Regions from separate parts of the Streptomyces krungchingensis genome, predicted to be linked through region 1. Evidence: riboswitches for the same ligand, from Rfam matches in the RefSeq annotation. Region 1 holds a riboswitch; the other holds the start of a gene.
The links. Region 1 has a riboswitch for cyclic di-AMP ahead of ACSYGO_RS33690 (M23 family metallopeptidase). Riboswitches for the same ligand answer to the same signal wherever they lie in the genome.
Positions count from the first base shown of each region.

Region 2: linked by a shared signal. The riboswitch ahead of ACSYGO_RS38045 (M23 family metallopeptidase) and the one ahead of ACSYGO_RS33690 (M23 family metallopeptidase) in region 1 are both predicted to bind cyclic di-AMP.

Region 1 is NZ_JBPUKY010000001.1:7,686,951-7,696,465, reverse strand. It holds gene ACSYGO_RS33695 (GntR family transcriptional regulator) at 1-194, opposite strand, end outside; gene ACSYGO_RS33690 (M23 family metallopeptidase) at 454-1,218, opposite strand; cyclic di-AMP (ydaO/yuaA leader) riboswitch at 1,232-1,390, opposite strand; gene ACSYGO_RS33685 (M16 family metallopeptidase) at 1,606-3,006, opposite strand; gene ACSYGO_RS33680 (M16 family metallopeptidase) at 3,003-4,358, opposite strand; gene ACSYGO_RS33675 (DNA gyrase/topoisomerase IV subunit A) at 4,844-7,303, shown strand; gene ACSYGO_RS33670 (CobW family GTP-binding protein) at 7,352-8,494, opposite strand; gene ACSYGO_RS33665 (DUF6082 family protein) at 8,847-9,404, shown strand.
Region 2 is NZ_JBPUKY010000001.1:8,767,280-8,776,794, reverse strand. It holds gene ACSYGO_RS38055 (SIMPL domain-containing protein) at 69-812, opposite strand; gene ACSYGO_RS38050 (SGNH/GDSL hydrolase family protein) at 963-1,748, opposite strand; gene ACSYGO_RS38045 (M23 family metallopeptidase) at 2,105-2,980, opposite strand; cyclic di-AMP (ydaO/yuaA leader) riboswitch at 2,985-3,136, opposite strand; gene ACSYGO_RS38040 (alpha-galactosidase) at 3,444-5,528, opposite strand; gene ACSYGO_RS38035 (tyrosine-protein phosphatase) at 5,719-6,516, shown strand; gene ACSYGO_RS38030 (DUF6126 family protein) at 6,562-6,714, opposite strand; gene ACSYGO_RS38025 (helix-turn-helix domain-containing protein) at 6,711-7,367, opposite strand; gene ACSYGO_RS38020 (aspartate aminotransferase family protein) at 7,519-8,919, opposite strand; gene dxs (1-deoxy-D-xylulose-5-phosphate synthase) at 8,916-9,515, opposite strand, start outside.

The sequences.
Region 1 (9,515 bases):
CACGCGCCCGCGTGCCGCCGGGTGACGACGAAGCCCTCGGCCTCCAGGGTGCGCAGCGCTTCGCGCACGGGGACGCGCGAGACGCCGTAGCGGCGGGCGAGCAGTTCCTCGGTGAGCCGGCTGCCGCGCTCGTAGACACCCGCGACGATGTCGTCACGGATCGCCGTGCATACCGAGTGCGCCGGAATACGCATGACCGGACCTCCGCTTTAATGCCCGCGAAACGCCATCGATTGACGCCTGTTCAGTGACTCTATTGCAGGCAGCCGGAATTTCCGACGGGAGGCCGGAATCCATGGATATTTTTTGGACAGGTGCCCGGCCGAAACGACGATGCCCCGGCTCGGCGAGCCGGGGCATCCGAAGTTGTGAAGAAGTCGCGGAGCGGACGTCGGTGGTTCACGCCGCGCGTGGCGGCGCGTCGGGCGTCCGCGCCCCGCGTGCGAAGGTGCGTCAGACGCTCACACCGCGCGCGCGGAGGTAGCCGACGGGGTCCATGTCCGATCCGTACTCCGCGGTCGTACGGGCCTCGAAGTGGAGGTGCGGTCCGGTGGTGTTCCCGGTCGACCCGGAGAGGGCGATCTGCTGCCCCGGGGTGACCGCCTGGCCGACGGAGACGCCGATGGACGACAGGTGGCCGTACATGGTGTACGTGCCGTCGTGCATCTTGATCACGACCTGGTTGCCGTAGGCGCCACCCCAGCCGGCCGTGACGACCGTGCCCGAGCCGACGGCGTGGACCGGGGTGCCGGACGCCGCGTGGAAGTCGACGCCGGTGTGGCTGCCGGAGGACCAGAGGCTGCCACCGGTCTTGTAGCCCGTGGAGACGTACGAGCCGGTGATCGGCAGGACGAAGGAGTTGAGGCGCTTGCGCTCGGCCTCACGGGCGGCGCGCTCCTTGGCCTCACGCTTCTTCTTGGCCTCCTCGGCGGCCCGCTTGCGGGCGGCCTCCTCGGCCTTCTTCAGCGCCGCGGCCTCGTCGGCGGCGCGCTGCTGCGCCACGGCCTGCTCGTCGATCTGCTCGGCGACCGAGTCGCCGAGGGTGACGACCGGGGTCAGTCCGGTCTGCTCGACGGAGGGCTCCGCGGCGAGCGCGGGTGCGGCCAGCGCCCCGACGACGCCGGTGGTGGTGAGCGCCGCGACGCCGACGGCGTTCGTGGTGGTGCGCTTCACGCGGCTCGGACGACGATGCTTCCCGGTGCCACAGGTGAACGCCATGTAGGGGCTGGTCCTTTCCTTCCTTCTCGCCTACCGGGTTAGCTGACGGGTTCGGAGCAGGAAGGTCTCCTACGGACCCCCTCCGGGAGGGCGTCCGATTCACCCCAGGGACTGCGTATGGGTCCCCGGCTCCCCTGGCTCGCGCCGTTCGGGGACTCGGCGATGACTGTCCGGTGCCGCGGGCGCGGCGCACTGCTTGGCGGACAGCCGGATCGACGCTAGACGGGGCGTCTTTCAAACAACAAACGGATCACGGTTTTTGTAGTGCATGCCACAGGGCAGACGGGCAACCTCTCTACCAATACGGACAAATTGAGGAGGAAGTCCGGACAAAGCGAGGCCCAGGTGACGCATGCGTCACCTGGGCCTCCGAGATGCCACGCCGCTCTACTCGGCCGTCACGACGGTCACTTCACCGATTCCGAGGGCCTCGACGGGCTCCTTGATCTGCTCGGCGTCGCCCACCAGGACCGTCACCAGCCGGTCGACCGGGAAGGCGTTCACGACGGCCGCGGTGGCCTCCACGGTGCCCGTCGCGGCCAGCTGCTGGTACAGCGTCGCCTGGTAGTCGTCGGGCAGGAACTGCTCGACCTGGTCCGCGAGCGTGCTCGCCACGGCCGCCGCGGTCTCGAACTTCAGGGGCGCGACACCGACCAGGTTCTGCACGGCGACGTCCCGCTCCGCGTCGGTCAGACCCTCCGCGGCAAGGGTGCGCAGCACCTTCCACAGGTCGTCGAGCGCCGGACCCGTGTTCGGGGTGTCCACGGAGCCGCTGATGGCCAGCATCGCCACGCCCGTGGTGCCCGCGGAGGACGACGGCGCGGCCCGCAGGACCTGGCCGAACGCCCGTACGCCGTAGGTGTATCCCTTCTCCTCGCGCAGGACCCGGTCCAGACGCGAGGTGAGGGTGCCGCCGAGGCAGTAGGTGCCGAGCACCTGGGCGGGCCACACACGGTCGTGCCGGTCGGCCCCCACACGTCCGATGAGCAGCTGCGTCTGGACGGCGCCGGGCCGGTCGACGATGATCACGCGGCCCGTGTCGTCGGCGCTCACCGGCGGCACCGGGCGCGGCTCGGCGGACGAGCCGGTCCAGGAGCCGAGCGTGTCGCCGAGCAGTTCGTCGACGTCGACGCCGGTGAGGTCACCGACGATGACCGCGGTCCCGGTCGCGGGACGCACGTGCTTCTCGTAGAAGGCGCGCACGGCCGCCGAGTCGATGTTCCCGACGGTCTCCTCGGTGCCCTGCCGCGGGCGCGACATGCGCGAGGTCGACGGGAACAGCTCCTTGGAGAGCTCCTTGGCGGCGCGGCGGGCCGGATTGGCCGACTCGTGCGGGATCTCGTCCAGCCGGTTGCGCACCAGCCGCTCGACCTCGCTGTCCTCGAACGCCGGTGCCCGCAGGGCGTCGGCCAGCAGACCGAGCGCCTTGGGCAGGCGGGAGACGGGGACTTCGAGCGACAGACGCACACCGGGGTGGTCCGCGTGCGCGTCGAGCGTCGCGCCGCAGCGCTCCAGCTCCGCGGCGAACTCCTCGGCGGAGTGCTTGTCCGTGCCCTCCGAGAAGGCCCGCGCCATGATGGTGGCGACGCCGTCCAGACCGGCCGGCTCGGCCTCCAGGGGCGCCGCGAGCAGCACCTCGACGGCGACGACCTGCTGGCCGGGGCGGTGGCAGCGCAGCACCGTCAGGCCGTTGTCCAGCGTGCCGCGCTCGGGGGCCGGGAACGCCCAGGGCTTGGCCTCGCCCGCCTGGGGCTGCGGGTGGAAATCCATGCTCGCGAGCTCGGTCACTTCGCCGACTCCTCGTCCTCGTCGGTGGTTTCGGCGGCCTGAGCGGCCTCGGCGATCGGCTCGTAGACGAGCACCGCGCGGTTGTCGGGGCGCAGCCGGGCCTTGGCGACCTCCTGGACCTCCTCGGCGGTGACGGCGAGGACGCGCTGCACGGCGGTCAGGGCGAGCTGCGGGTCGCCGAACAGGACGGCGAACCGGCAGAGTTCGTCGGCGCGGCCCGCGACCGTGCCCAGCCGGTCCAGCCACTCGCGCTCCAGCTGGGCCTGCGCCCGCTCCATCTCCTCGGCGGTGGGGCCCTCCTCGGCGAACCGGGCGAGCTCCGCGTCGACGGCGGCCTCGATGACCGGGACCTCGACGTCGCCGGACGTCTTCACGTCGAGCCACCCCAGGGAGGGCGCTCCGGCGAGCCTGAGCAGGCCGAACCCGGCCGCGACGGCGGTGCGGTCGCGGCGGACCAGCCGGTTGTAGAGACGGGACGACTCGCCGCCGCCGAGGACGGTGAGGGCGAGGTCGGCCGCGTCGCACGCGCGCGTGCCGTCCTCCGGGAGCCGGTAGGCGGCCATCAGGGCGCGCGCCGGGACCTCTTCCTCGACGACCTCGCGCAGCTGCTCGCCGATGACGTCGGGCAGCGAGCCGTCGCGCGGCGCGGGCTTGCCGTCATGTCCGGGGATCGAACCGAAGTACTTCTCGATCCAGGCGAGCGTCTGCTGCGGATCGATGTCACCGACGACCGACAGGACCGCGTTGTTGGGCGCGTAGTACGTGCGGAAGAACGCGCGCGCGTCCTCCAGGGTGGCGGCGTCCAGGTCCGCCATCGACCCGATGGGGGTGTGGTGGTACGGGTGGCCCTCGGGGTAGGCCAGCGCGGTCAGCTTCTCGAACGCGGTGCCGTACGGGACGTTGTCGTAGCGCTGACGACGCTCGTTCTTCACGACGTCGCGCTGGTTCTCCATCGACTCGTCGTCGAGCGCGGCGAGCAGCGAGCCCATGCGGTCGGCCTCCAGCCAGAGGGCGAGCTCCAGCTGGTGGGCGGGCATGGTCTCGAAGTAGTTGGTGCGCTCGAAGCTCGTCGTGCCGTTGAGCGAACCGCCGGCGCCCTGGACGAGCTCGAAGTGGCCGTTGCCGTGGACCTGCTTGGAGCCCTGGAACATCAGGTGCTCGAAGAGGTGAGCAAGTCCGGTACGGCCGTTGACCTCGTGGCGCGAGCCGACGTCGTACCAGAGGCACACCGCCGCGACCGGGGTCAGGTGGTCCTCGGAGAGCACCACGCGAAGGCCGTTGGCCAGGCGGTGCTCGGTCGCTGTCAGGCCGCCGGAGCCTGCCTCGGCTGTGGCCGTGTGACCCATGGGCATGTACGTCCCTTCGATCGCGGAAAACTGCCTTTTCCTGTCGGTCCTGCCACTGTATGCAAGCGCGCGGAAAGCTGGCGAAGTTCCCGCACCCCGTACGCCGAGAGCGAGACTCACGTGTACTACGGTCCCTGCCGGGCGAGTCGGCGGGACACGCCGCGGACGGAAACCCCGGTGTGCCGTGGGCAGACTTCCCGGCACGGCGTGGCCGCGTCTCCCGGCATGCCGTGGACGCGGCCGGGAAATCGGCGAGGGCAGGTCCGGGGACCGGTCGTGGACGGGTCGTGGGACCGTCGTGGACAGTGCCGGTGATTGTCTTCGCGAGGACCGGGGACTCGTCACCGACCAGGTCCGGGACCTGTCACGGAAGGGTCGTGAGACCCGCTACGGACGGGTCGCGGTCCACGTTGTCAGTGGGGCGGTCCACAATGGTCCGCGTCAGATCCCGTTCATGCCCCGGCAGAGACTGTGAAGGAGCCGCAGCAGCGATGGCCCGCCGCAGCACGAAGACCCCGCCGCCCGACGACTCGTACGAGGAGAAGATCCTCGACATCGACGTCGTGGACGAGATGCAGGGCTCCTTCCTTGAGTACGCGTACTCGGTCATCTACTCGCGAGCCCTGCCGGACGCCCGGGACGGGCTCAAGCCCGTGCACCGCCGCATCGTCTACCAGATGAACGAGATGGGCCTGCGCCCCGACCGCGGCTATGTGAAGTGCGCCCGCGTCGTCGGCGAGGTCATGGGTAAGCTCCACCCGCACGGCGACGCGTCGATCTACGACGCGCTGGTGCGCCTGGCCCAGCCCTTCTCGATGCGCCTGCCGCTGGTCGACGGCCACGGCAACTTCGGCTCGCTGGGCAACGACGACCCGCCGGCCGCGATGCGTTACACCGAGTGCCGGATGGCCGACGCCACGTCACTGATGACCGAGTCCATCGACGAGGACACGGTCGATTTCACGCCGAACTACGACGGCCAGGAGCAGGAGCCCGGGGTCCTCCCCGCCGCGTATCCGAACCTCCTGGTCAACGGCTCGCAGGGCATCGCCGTCGGCATGGCCACCAACATGCCGCCGCACAACCTCAGCGAGGTGATCGCCGCCGCCCGGCACCTCATCCGCCATCCCGGCGCCGACCTCGACACGCTGATGAAGTACGTCCCGGGCCCCGACCTGCCCACGGGCGGCCGGATCGTCGGCCTCTCCGGCATCAGGGACGCGTACGAGAACGGCCGGGGCACCTTCAAGATCCGCGCCACGGTCTCCGTGGAGAACGTGACCGCGCGCCGCAAGGGCCTCGTCGTCACCGAACTGCCCTTCACCGTCGGCCCGGAGAAGGTGATCTCGAAGATCAAGGACCTGGTCGGCTCGAAGAAGCTCCAGGGCATCGCGGACGTCAAGGACCTCACCGACCGCGCGCACGGACTGCGCCTGGTCATCGAGGTCAAGAACGGCTTCGTGCCGGAGGCCGTCCTCGAACAGCTCTACAAGCTGACGCCGATGGAGGAGTCCTTCGGCATCAACAACGTGGCACTGGTGGACGGTCAGCCGCTCACCCTGGGCCTCAAGGAGCTCCTGGAGGTCTACCTCGACCACCGCTTCGAGGTCGTCCGCCGCCGCAGCGAGTTCCGTCGCGGCAAGAAGCGCGACCGGCTGCACCTGGTCGAGGGTCTCCTCGTCGCCCTGCTGGACATCGACGAGGTCATCCGCCTCATCCGCTCCAGCGAGAACTCCGCGCAGGCCAAGGAGCGCCTGATCGAGCGGTTCTCGCTCTCCGAGGTGCAGACGCAGTACATCCTCGACACGCCGCTGCGCCGGCTCACCAAGTTCGACCGCATCGAGCTGGAGTCGGAGCGCGACCGGCTGAACGGCGAGATCGACGAGCTCACCGGGATCCTGGAGTCGGACACGGAGCTGCGCAAGCTCGTCTCCGCCGAACTGGCCGCGGTCGCCAAGAAGTTCGGCACCGACCGGCGCACCGTGCTCCTCGAGTCCGCGGGCACGCCCGCCGCGGCGGTCCCGCTCCAGGTGGCGGACGACCCGTGCCGGGTGCTGCTGTCCTCCACGGGCCTGCTGGCGCGCACGGCGAACGGCGACGCGTTCGCGGACGCCGCGGAGGCCCGGCGCACCAAGCACGACGTGATCGTCTCCGCGGTGCCCGCGACGGCGCTCGGCGAGGTGGGCGTGGTCACGTCCTCCGGCCGTCTGCTGCGGCTGAACGTGATCGACCTCCCGCAGCTGCCGGAGACGGCCACGGCGCCCAACCTCTCCGGAGGCGCACCCGTCTCGGAGTTCCTGTCCTCCCTGGAGGCGGACGAGACGGTGGTGTGCCTGACGACGCTCGACGAGTCGTCGCCGGGACTGGCCATCGGCACGGAACAGGGTGTCGTCAAGCGCGTGGTCCCCGACTACCCGTCGAACAAGGAGGAGTTGGAGGTCATCGCGCTCAAGGACGGCGACCGCATCGTCGGCGCCGCGGAGCTGCGCACCGGTGAGGAGGACCTCGTCTTCATCACGGACGACGCCCAGCTGCTGCGCTACCAGGCCTCGCAGGTCCGCCCGCAGGGCCGGGCGGCGGGCGGCATGGCGGGCATCAAACTCACCGACGGCGCCAAGGTGATCTCCTTCACCGCGGTCGACCCCGCGGTCGACGCGGTGGTGTTCACGGTCGCGGGCTCCCGCGGCACCCTGGACGACTCCGTCCAGACCACGGCCAAGCTCACCCCGTTCGACCAGTACCCGCGCAAGGGCCGCGCCACGGGTGGTGTGCGCTGCCAGCGGTTCCTGAAGGGCGAGGACTGCCTGTCGCTGGCCTGGGCCGGCGCGACGCCCGCTCGGGCCGCGCAGAAGAACGGCACACCGGTCGAGCTGCCGGACGTCGACCCGCGCCGCGACGGCTCGGGCGTGTCCCTGGCGAAGACGGTGGCCGTGGTGGCGGGCCCGGTGTAGTCCGCCGGCCCTCTCCTCCCGGAGGTCAGGGCCCCTGGCCACCGCGTCTCAGCGGTCGGGGTCCGTGTCGGGGTCCGTGTCGTCGGGGGCCTGTACGTAGCGGAGGACGCCCCACATGCTGTGCTCGTCGGCGTGTGGGGCGTCCTCGTTGCATGCCTCCAGCTCCTTGGCCAGAGCCGCCGCGTCGATGCCGGAGCCGATCAGGACGAGCCGGGTGAGGCGCTCCTCGGCGCGGGCCCAGGGTTCCGGGTAGAAGCGCAGGAACCGTCCGACGGCGTGGACGGCGTAACGGTTGGCGCTGTCCTGGACGCCGAAGTCGACGTACCCCTTGATGCGGTAGAGACCCTCCGGCCGGCTGTCGAGGAAGGCCATCAGCCTCCGCGGGTCGAGCGGCACCTCGGAGCTGAAGGAGACGGACTCGTAGGCGGAGTGCAGATGCCCGGTGTGACCGGGCGCCGCGCGCCCGTGGCCGTCCTGCCCCTCCTCCTGCTCCTGCCCGTGCTCGCCCTCGTCGTGCAGATCGTCGAAGGACAGCTGTCCGACGCGTTCCTCGCTGGGCCGGCAGTCGAACAGGAACTCCGGATCGATACGACCGTACGTGGCGGGGACGACGGCGGCGCGCCCGGCGAGTTCCCGGACGGTGCGGAGCACTCGTTCTCCGTCGGCGGCGCGGTCGACCTTGTTGACGACGACGAGGTCGGCGATGCCGAGGTGCCGGTCGATCTCGGGATGCCGTTCCCGGGTGGAGTCGAACTCGGCCGCGTCGACGACCTCGACGAGCCCCCCGTACACGATCCCCGGGTGCTCGCTGGCGAGCACCATCCGCACGAGTTCCTGGGGCTCGGCCAGTCCGCTCGCCTCGATGACGATGACGTCGACGCGCGCCGAGGGCTGGGCGAGCCGTGTCAGGTACTGGTCGAGCTCGCCGGCGTCGACGGCGCAGCAGAGGCACCCGTTGCCCAGTGAGACGGTCGAGTCGCCCAGCGCCCCGGCCACCGCCATGGCATCGATCTCGATCGCCCCGAAGTCGTTGACGACGGCCGCGATACGGCTGCCGCCGCTGCGGTGCAGGAGGTGGTTGAGCAGCGTGGTCTTTCCTGAGCCGAGGAACCCGGCGAGCACGACGACGGGAATCTGCCCGGGCACACCCGGCGCGTTCGGCGGACGCTCGGGACTGGACGGCTGGCTCAACGGGCGACCTCTTTCACACCGGTACGTGCACCGGCTCGCGGACCGGCTCCCGTACGAGCACGGCTCACACACCGGCACGCGTAGGGACAATCAATGCCGACCCAGCATACGAGTGGGGGGAAACGCCCCGAAGTGAACGATTGTTAGCGGCGCTCGCGGGGCACACGTTGGACATGGCGCCGGGATACACGACCCGCACTTCCCTCCGTGCGCCTCCTCTCCGCCTCCCTGCCGATCAGAGCCGCTCGGCAACACTGGGAGACGGCAAGCGCGCCGCCCACCGCTCGCCGGTCCGCTCCCTGTCGCCCCACCACCGACGACCGGCGCAAGGTCGCCTGATTCGGGGGTTGACATGACCACACAGAGGACCGGCATACGGGGCTTGCGTGCCGTCGCCGCAGCGGGGATGGGTGTGGTGACGGGGGTCGCCACCACGCTGGCCGCGCAGCGGCACGCGCTCGACGCGCTGCGCCTGCGCATCGAGTACCTGGAGCAGCAGGCACAGACCCAGCACGACACCAATCGCGCCCTCCAGCAGCGCCTGCACTGGGAACTGCTGAGCAAGGCCATGGACGACCCCGAACTGGCGGAGGTGCTGGACACCTACGACGAGCCCTTCTCGACGAAGAAGCAGCGTCAGTTCCTCTTCGCCAACGCCCTCTACACCAATGCCCTCTGCTACTACCGGATCGGCAACATCAGCCGGGAAGAGTTCTTCGGCTTTGTCCGCGGCATCCTGCAGAATCGCATCTTCCGCGAGTACTGGTACGCCACCCGGCCGCACCGCGCGACCCTCATCGACTCGTCCGAGGAGGCCGAGCTGGGGCGCATGGTCGACGACCTGCTGCGTCAACTCGAAGAGACCGACATAGACGAGTGGTGGGTCGTGGGGGAGCCTCCCACGACCTAGTGCGACCCACGGCGCGCCGTGGATTCCTTCCGCGCGCCGGGGAATCACACCACCGTGCCAGGGGATCACACCGTCGGGCGATAACGAACTCGTAAATTGAGCCGTTGCTGC
Region 2 (9,515 bases), 1.1 Mb from region 1:
CGCCCGGAGCGCGCCGGCCGCGGTGTCCCTGCCGGAGCGGTCCGGGCCGAGCGGTTCCCGGCGCCGGCTCAGCCGAGTTCGTACACCGCCGTGACCGTGATCGTGTCCCGGATCTCGCCGGGCGCGACCGGCACCGTCCCGCCCTGGTCGAAGGCCGCCGCCGCGATCGGTACCGGACGGGAATCGCCACTGCTGTCCTCGGTGAGGGACACGAGGCGGCCGAGCCGGTGGCCGCCGAGGCGCGCGTACTGGAGTGCCTTCTCGTGGGCGTCCTCGTACGCGGCCTCGCGGGCGGCGGTGTGCAGCGGGGCGGGGTCGGCCACGTCGAAGACGACGGACTGGATGCGGCCCGCGTCCCCGGTCGCGTCCGTGACCGCCTGGAGGACCCTGCCCGTGGCGGAGATGTCGCGGACCTTCACCGAGAACGACTGCGCCGCCTCGTAGCCGGTCAACTCGGAGGTCCCGTCGTGGATCTCGTGGACCGGCGACAGCGAGAGGCTCTCGGTGCGGATGTCCCGTTCCTCCACGCCTTGGGCGCGCACGGCGGCGAGCAGGGCGTTCGACGCGGTGGTCTGTGCGGCGAGCGCCTCCTTCGCCGTCTTCGCGGTGGCCGCGACGCCCACGCCGAGGACCGCGACGTCCGGTGTGGCGGTTGCGCTGCCCTGTCCGGTGACGGTGACCGTGGACGGGGTGGCCTCGGCGGCGGCTCCGGGGCGGGCCTCCAGCGCGAGGGCGGGGGTCGCGGCGGCCTGCGGGAGGGCGAGGGCGAGGAGGGTCACGGCGACTGCGGTGGACACGCGGCGGGCGGGCATGGAGGTCTCCTTCGGGCCCCGCCCCTCGGGACGCGGGGGCGGTTCGCGGTCATCCCAGCACCGCGTGCCGCGCTCCGCCCCACGCCACTCCCGTGCTGTCACCTCACTGGTCGAGCCGCCGCCGGCGGACTCCGCCGGCGTCGGCGCGGCTCAGGCGACCGCCTCTATGCGCATCTTGATGTCGTCCGGGGAGAGGGCGCCCTTGGCGGCCACGTGGTCTCCCGACGACTCGCCGCGCAGCCGGCGCCCGATCCACGGGACCAGGTACTCGCGCGCCCAGTGGATGTCGTCGCGCCGCACTTCGAGCGTGCCGCGGGGCGGCAGCGGCGGCCAGGGCTGGTCCGGGTCGGCCGGCACGTCGATGCCGAGGACCTGACCGGCGCGGAGCGCCACCCGGGTGTGCCCCTCGGGCGAGAGGTGCAGCCGGTCGCCGTCCCAGGCGCGGCGGTCCTGAACCGTCTTGAGGGACCAGAGGTCGAGGACGGGGCACCCGTAGCGGTCCGCGATGGCACGCACATGTCCGTTGTACGTGGCGATCTTGCCGCGCAGGTGCTTGAGCACGGGCACGCCGCGCGTGTCGAAGCCGGTGGTCACCATGACGGTGCCGACGGCGGAGGTGAGGTCGGCGATCGCGCGCTCGAAGCGCTCCGCGACCTCGTCGGGGTCGGTGCCGGGCCGGATGATGTCGTTGCCGCCCGCACAGAAGGAGACCAGGTCCGGGGCGAGTTCCTTGGCGCGCCCGAGCTGGTCCGCGACGATCTGGTCGAGCAGTTTCCCGCGCACCGCGAGATTGGTGTAGTTGAAGTCGCCCTCGGCGCGCCGGTCCGCGAGGAGCACCGCGAAGCGGTCGGCCCAGCCCACGAAGGCCCCGTCCGGACCGGGGTCGCCGACGCCCTCGGTGAAGCTGTCCCCCACCGCCACGTACGACCCGATCACTGATCTGTTGTCACTCTTCGAATCGTCTGCCACGTCGGACCATGATTCACCTTTCGATGTGAGCTACGCGACCGTAAGGAAGGGTTGACGGATGGTGAGATAAGACACTCGTCAAGTATTGGTCAATCCGGAATAGGGCCCTGATCAGGAGCGTTGACCGAGTCCGCACGCGGAGGGCCGCAATCCGGCACCGGTGACGCGGTATTGACGTGTCGACGCACCGAAGGCCGGACCCCGGGGATCGGGGGTCCGGCCTTCGGAGGCGGTCCTGCCTTGCGGACGCAGGGTCCCGCCGTCAGGAGCGGGACCCTGCGTCCGCGGCAGGAAGCGGCGGGCGCCGAGGACTGCGGGAGGTGTCAGCCGACGGCGACACCGTGCGAGCGCAGGTAGGCGACCGGGTCCACGTCCGAGCCGTAGTTCGGCGTGGTGCGGATCTCGAAGTGCAGGTGCGGTCCGGTGACGTTGCCCGTCGCGCCGGAGAGGCCGATCTGCCGGCCGGCGGTCACGGTCTGTCCCGCCGACACGGACAGGGCCGACATGTGGGCGTACTGGGAGTACTTGCCGTCGGCGTGCCGGATGACGACCTGGTTGCCGTAGGCGCCGCCCCAGCCGGCGGAGACGACGGTTCCGGCGGCGATGGACTTGATGGTGGTGCCGGTCGGGACCACGAAGTCCACGCCCGTGTGGTAGCCGCTGGACCACATGCTGCCCGCCACCTTGTAGGAGGTGCCGACGCTGCCGCCCGCGACCGGCAGCGTGTAGCCGGCGGTGCTCTTCGCGGCGGCCTGGGGCGCGGGGGCGCTGTCGGCCTTCGCGGCCGGGGCGGGCGCCTGGGCGGAGGACTGGGTGGCGCCACCGGACACGGCCTTCGCGCCGACCGTCAGCTTCAGACCCGGGTGGATCAGCGCCGGGTCGCCGCCGATGACCGAGCGGTTGTCGGAGTACAGCTTCTTCCAGCCACCGCGGACGCTCTGCTCGGCGGCGATCTTCGAGAGATAGTCGCCGGTCTTGACGCGGTAGGTCTTGGTCCCGACGACCTTCTTCGCCGCGACGGGAGCGGCGGTCACGGCCTTCTCCGCCTTCTGCGCGACGGCGGCGGCGGGGGCCGCGGCGTGGGCGCCCGTGGCGCCCAGCAGGGGCAGCGCGAGTGCGGCGCCACCGGTTCCGGCGACGGCGATCGAGCGGGCGAAGCGGGGGGACTTGGGACGGCGGTGCTTACCCTTCGCGGGCATGACGAGTTCCTCTCCGGCGCCTGCGAGGTGAGCTGTCGGGTGCGGGCTGGAGATGCCCGGCCACGCGTCGGCGTGGCTGTACCCCGAGCCGTTCCGGAGACCGGAACAGGCATGGAACCTTGGGTCCCCCGCTCCTGCCGTGTGCGGGTCTGTGTGCGGATTCCGGCCGGCGGCAGGATTGGGCGTCCGTCCGGAGTGAGGGCGAACGTAAGCGAGACGAGAGCGCGGCCACAAGCAGGTGATTTTTTCGCGCGACCGCCTTTCTTGATCCATGTCGGAAATGCCCGTCACACTCCGTGAAGAGATGATCTTTTCACCGGCTCAACCAGCCCGTGGATACGGGAGCGTTGCGAAAAGCAGGCCGCGACGCATCGTCACGAATATGACGCTGCTCACGCGGCCCACCGCACGATGCCCCAATCCAGGGCCAGTTGGAACGAAGGTCCCGATTCCGGCATAACAGTCATATACGGCGCAGCCGGATGACTGCGGCATCGAGGTCGCCTCGCAGACTCGTCCGCAGTCCGTGGTGCAGCAGCACCGCACCTCGGTGAATTTCGCCCGTTTCGCGGCATTCATACGCTTGCGTCGGATCGAGTCCGCGCAGCCGGAGCGGAGCCGCCGGCTCGCCGTACCGCTGGGCCTGGAGCCAGGCGAGCACCACCGTCTCGTCGCCGTGGACGTACTGCACGGCGCTCAGGCCGCCCTCCGGAGGGCGCAGACGGTAGAGGTCCCCGCGCTGCACGACGGGGCGGATCTCCTTGTAGAGGCCGACCCATTCCCGCGCCTCGGCGAGCTCCTCCCCGCTCCACGCGGACAGGTCCCCACCGATGCCGAGCACGCCGGCCATGGCGCTCACGAACCGCAGACGCAGGGAGCTGACCCGGCCGTTGAGCTGGGTGTTCGGGCTGTCGGTGACCCAGGCGGCCATGATCCGCGCGGGATGGATCTGACTGATGCCGTACTGGATGGCGAGCCGGTCGAGCGGGTCGGTGTTGTCCGACGTCCACACCTGGTCGGTACGGGCCATGATGCCGAGGTCGATCCTGCCGCCACCGCCGGAGCAGGACTCGAAGGCGACCGTGGGGTGCGCGGTCCGCAGCCGGTCGAGGAGGGCGTACAGGGCCCGCACGTGCTCGACCCACAGCTTCTGCGGATAGGACTCGCCGGGCCAGCCCGCGTCCGTGAAACAGCGGTTGAAGTCCCATTTCACATAGTCGACCGGCGCGCCGGAGAGCAGCCGGTCGAGCTGCTCCCACAGGCACTCCTGGACGTCCGGGCGCGCCAGATTGAGTACGAGTTGATTGCGATACTCCGTCCTGGTCCGTCCCGATTGGAACTGGACCCAGTCCGGGTGCGCACGGTAGAGCTCGCTGTCCGGATTGACCATCTCCGGTTCGACCCAGATCCCGAACTCCATGCCGAGTGCGTGGACATGGTCGGCGAGCGGCTTGAGCCCCGCGGGGAAACGGTCCGGGTTGGGCGTCCAGTCGCCGAGCCCGGCCCGGTCGCCGGTGCGCGCGCCGAACCAGCCGTCGTCGACCACGAACAGCTCGACACCCATCTCCGCGGCCCGCTCCGCCAGCGCCATCTGCTGGTCCTCGGCGATGTCGAAGGTGGTGGCCTCCCAGGAATTGAAGAGCACCGGGCGGTCCCGGCCGGTGTCCGGGACGACGTGCTCCCGCTGGTAGGCGTGCCAGGTCCGGCTCGCCCCGCCGAAACCGCCGTCGCTCCAGAGCCCGGCGAAGACCGGCGTGGTGAACGACTCCCCCGCCTCCAGGCGCAGCAGCCCGGAGTCGTCGTACCCGGCACCGCCGGTGATCTGCACCCGGGCGTCGGGCAGCTGGGCCACGGCGATCCGCCAGGACCCCGACCAGCCGAGGGCGCAGCCGTACACCTCGCCGCTCTCCTCGGTGGCCTCGCTGTCCAGCGCGACCCAGGGCAGGTGCTGGTGCCCGGTGTGGCCGCGCCGGCTGCCGATGACCTTCTCCCCGTAGGTGAGGGGGGAGCGCACCAGCCGGGACTCGGCCGCCCACCGGCCGTGCAGCTGGGACAGCCGCCAGCCGTCGCGCTCGGGCAGCGTCCAGGTCGCCGAGTCGGCGCGCAGCAGCTCCACGGGAGGTCCGTCGTTGTCCAGGGCGGCCCAGCGCTCGACGACGTCGCCGCGCATCCGGTAGTGCAGCGTGATGCGGAGCCCGGAGTCCGCGAAGCGCAGCGCCAGCTCGTCGCCTCCGTGGCCGTGACCTGCCTCACCGGCCCCCTCGAACCGCCACTCGGTGCCCCGGCGTTCCTCGGTCCGCACGGAGAGGGCGGGGCGCACGAAGCGGGGCCCGCCCTCGACCGGGTACTCCTCGCGGCCGTCGAGCAGCGACTCGAAGGGGCGGTACGGCGGCGCGGGCAGCGCTGCCAGCGACTCGGCGTCGGCGAGCGAGATCCGCGGGCCCCAGTGCAGGTGGAGCAGTTCGTCGAGGTCGGTGAGCCGCAGCGCGTAGCTGCTCGTCGGCCCCGAGAGCAGCCAGGTGCGACCGTCCGCGCCGGTCTCGATCATCGGTCCCCCACAGATCCGAACGGCCCCGATCAGACACCGACATGGTCCTGGCGTCCATGCCCCGGGGGCAACGCCTGTGGACAACTCATTGCCTCAGGAACCCATGTCGTATGGTCGAGAGCGCAACCCGTCGACACACGCCACCGGGCAGGACCTGGGCGGCGCCGGCGGCCGAATGTGAGGAGTCCACGTGACGCAGCAGGTCCCGTCGACCGAGCCCGAGCTGGCCGGAGTGCGCAACTTCCGGGACGTGGGCGGCCTGCCCACCGTGGACGGCCGGCGGGTGAAACAGGGTCGGCTGTTCCGCAGCGGCCACCTCGCGCACGCGACCGAGAAGGACACCGCGTTCCTCTCCTCACTGGGCCTGCACACGATCTTCGACTTCCGCAACGCCTCGGACCAGAAGCTGGAGGGCCCCGACGTCGACCTCCCCGGCGTGCGGAACGTGAACCTTCCGCTCACCGACCCGGCCGACGGCGCCGAGTTCTGGAAGATGGTCCGTGACGGCGACCTCGACCAGCTGCGCTCGATCCTCTCGGACGGCAAGGCCGCGAACCGGATGATCGTCTCCTACCGCACGATCATCAAGGAGCGCACGACCGAGCACTCCCAGGTGCTGCACGCGCTGGCCGAGGACAGCGTGCCCGCGCTGATGCACTGCGCGGCGGGCAAGGACCGCGCGGGCCTGTCCATAGCCGTGACGCTGCTCGCCCTCGGTGTCGAGCGGGACGCGATCGTCGCCGACTACCTGGAGTCGAACGCCAAGCACCGCCGCTACAAGGTGCACCGCAGCAGTTCCTCCCCCTCCGCGTACTCCCCGGAGGTCATGGAGCTGCTCAGCCCCCTGTTCGACGCGCGCGCCGAGTACCTCACGGCGGCCTTCGAGACGATCGAGGAGAGCTGGGGCGGCGTCGACACCTACCTGGAGCAGGGGTTGCGGGTCACCCCGGAGCTGCGGGAGCGCCTGCGCGAGCGCCTGCTGGACTGACGCGGCCCTGGGCCGGCCCGTCGGACGCCCGCCGGCCCGGCACGTCTACTGGCCCTGCGCGCCCAGCGTGAAGAGCAGGTAGATGAAGGCCGCGAAGAGGTGGCCGACGGCGACGTAGATGATCAGCCGCACCCACAGCGCACGGGGGAACTTGTCCTCCATGGACTTGCGGGGCCTGGGCGAAGTGGGTTCGGTCATGACGGCTCTCCCGGGGTGAGGTGTCCCGCCACCGGGCCGAGGCACAGCGCGGCGGTCGGACTCTGAAGCAGGGTGTGTACGAAGAGGAGCTCGGCCCCGCCGGGGTCGGCGGCGGCGATGCGGTGCGGGGTGAGCGAGTCGAAGTGCGCGCTGTCCCCCGGCGCGAGCAGGTGCGCGGTGTCCCCGAGGCGCAGTCTCAGTCGCCCGGTGAGGACGTACAGCCACTCCTCGCCGGGGTGGACGCGCACGATGTCGCCCTGCGAGCCGTGCGGGACGTGCACCCGCAGGGCCTGCATCCCGCGGCCCGGGGCTCCGGCCTGCCAGTACGTCCAGCCGCCGGCCGGTGTCGGCTCCATGTCGGCGGCGCGTACGATCGCGTGCCGTTCGGCGACCGTCTCGCCGAGGAGCTCGGAGACCGTCGTACCGTAGACACGGGCGAGCGTGAGCAGCATCGGGAGCGAGGGCTGGCGCTGCCCGGTCTCCAGACGGGAGAGATGGGCGGGTGAGAGCCCGGCCGCGCGGGACGCGGCCTCCAGCGTCAGAGCGGCACGGCGGCGCAGTTCGCGCAGCTGGGGCGCGACGGCGGGGAGCTCGGCGGCAGGCCCCTCCGCCGCCGGCGGAGCGGAAGGGTCGCTACCCTCGACAGGGTTCATGCCCTCCATTGAGCCGCACTGTTACCTCTGGGGCAAATTTCTTGCCTGAGAGGCAAAACACGCTCGGGCCGGCCCCGCATACCGGCGGCGGGCCCGTCGAGGGAGCCCGCCCCGGTGCGGGGCGCCCGGCGCGATACGGCGACGACGCCTCCTAGCGGTTCGCCACCGCCTGCTTCACCAGCGTCTTGCCGAAGTCCCACATCAGGCCGCCGCCACTGTGCGCGTCGTCCATCACCGCGGTGAAGGCCTCCACGAAGCGGTCCACGTCCCGCTCGTCGATGATCAGCGGCGGGATCAGTTTGATCACCTCCAGATGATCGCCCGAGACCTGTGTGAGGATGCGGTGCCGTTGCAGCAGCGGCACGACCACCATCTGGGCGAACAGTCCCTTGCGGGCGGCCTGCAGCATGGTCCAGCGGCTGCGCAGCTTCAGCGACTTGGGGCGGCCGAATTCGATGCCGATCATCAGCCCCCGGCCGCGTACGTCACCGAGCAGTTCGTACCGGTCGACGAGCGCGCCGAGCCGGGACTTCAGCTGCTCCCCCGTGGCACGTGCGTTGGCCACGATCTGCTCGTTCTCCATGACGGACAGGACCGCCAGCCCCGCGGCCATGGCCTGGGCGTTCGCCCCGAAGCTCGCCGAGTGGACGAGGACCCGGTCCATGGACGAGTAGACCTTCTTGAAGATCCAGTCCTTGCCGAGGGTGGCGCCCACCGGTACGTATCCGCCGGACAGGGCCTTGGCCACGCACACCAGGTCGGGCTCGACCCCATCCTCGTGCTGGTAGGCGTAGAAGTCCCCGGTCCGCCCGAGCCCGGTCTGCACCTCGTCGGCGATGAGCAGCGCCTTGTGCTTGTGCAGCAGCTCCTGGGCGGCGCGCAGGTAGCCGGGCGGTGCCTCGTGGACGCCCTTGCCCTGGATGGGCTCGACGATCAGCGCGGCGACGTCGCCCTTCTTCAGCTCCCGGGCCAGCGCGTCGAGGTCGCCGAGCGGGACGGCCGTGTCGGGCAGCAGCGGTGCGAAGCCGTCGCGGAAGCCGTCCTCGCCGTTCACCGACAGTGAGCCGGTGGTCAGCCCGTGGAAGGCGTGCGAGCAGTAGAGGACCCGCGGCCTCCCGGTGGCGTAGCGGGCGAACTTCAGCGCGGTCTCGACCGCCTCCGTGCCGCTGTTGCCGAAGAACACCCGGTCCAGGTGCGGACTGTGGACGAGCAGCCGCTCCGCGAGCAGGCCCGGCAGCGGCTGGCAGTCGAAGCGGGTCAGGTCGGCGAGCGAGGCGTCCAGGACGTCGTGCAGCGCCTTGCGGACCACGGGGTGGTGGCGGCCCAGGCCCATCACCCCGAACCCGGCGAGCATGTCCAGGTAGTCGTTGCCGTCCGCGTCCCAGAAGTGCGCCCCCTCGGCACGTTCGTAGACCTTGTCGAAGCCGATGGTGTGCAGCATCCGGGGGAGCTGGTGGTTCAGGTACTTGCCGTGCAGCTCGTAGCGCTCGGCGCCGCGTTCGGCGAGGAGCGCGCCGAGGTCGAACTCCCCCTTCGCCGCTGGTTCGGTCATTCCTGTTTCTCCTTGGAGAGCTCTTCCTTGACGGCCAGGCCCGCGCTGATCCGCCCAGCGATCTCGACGGGCGTCAGGCCTATGTCGGCCAGCACCTCACCGCGCTTGGCGTGCGCGAGGAACTGCTCGGGGATGCCGAACCGCCGCACCGGGACGTCGACCTCCGCGTCCCCGAGCGCGAGCGCGACCGCCGCGCCGACCCCGGCCGCCCGGCTGTTGTCCTCGACGACGGCGACGAGCCGGTGCTCGGCGGCCAGCCCGGGCAGCGACGGGTCGACGGGCTTCACCCACCGCGGGTCGACGACCGTGCAGCCGATGCCGCGGGCCTCCAGGAGTTCGGCGGCCTGGAGGCAGACCGGTGCCATCACCCCGACGGCGACGAGGAGGACCTGCGGTGTCCCCTCGGACCGGTGCAGGACGTCGAGCCCGCCCACATGGCCGACCGCGGGAATTGCGGGGCCGACCGATTCCTTGGGGAAGCGGACGAGCGTCGGCGCGTCGTCGACGGCGACCGCCTCGCGCAGCTGGGCCCGCAGCTGGTCGGCGTCGCGCGGCGCGGCGATCCTGAGGCCCGGCACGACCTGGAGGATCGACAT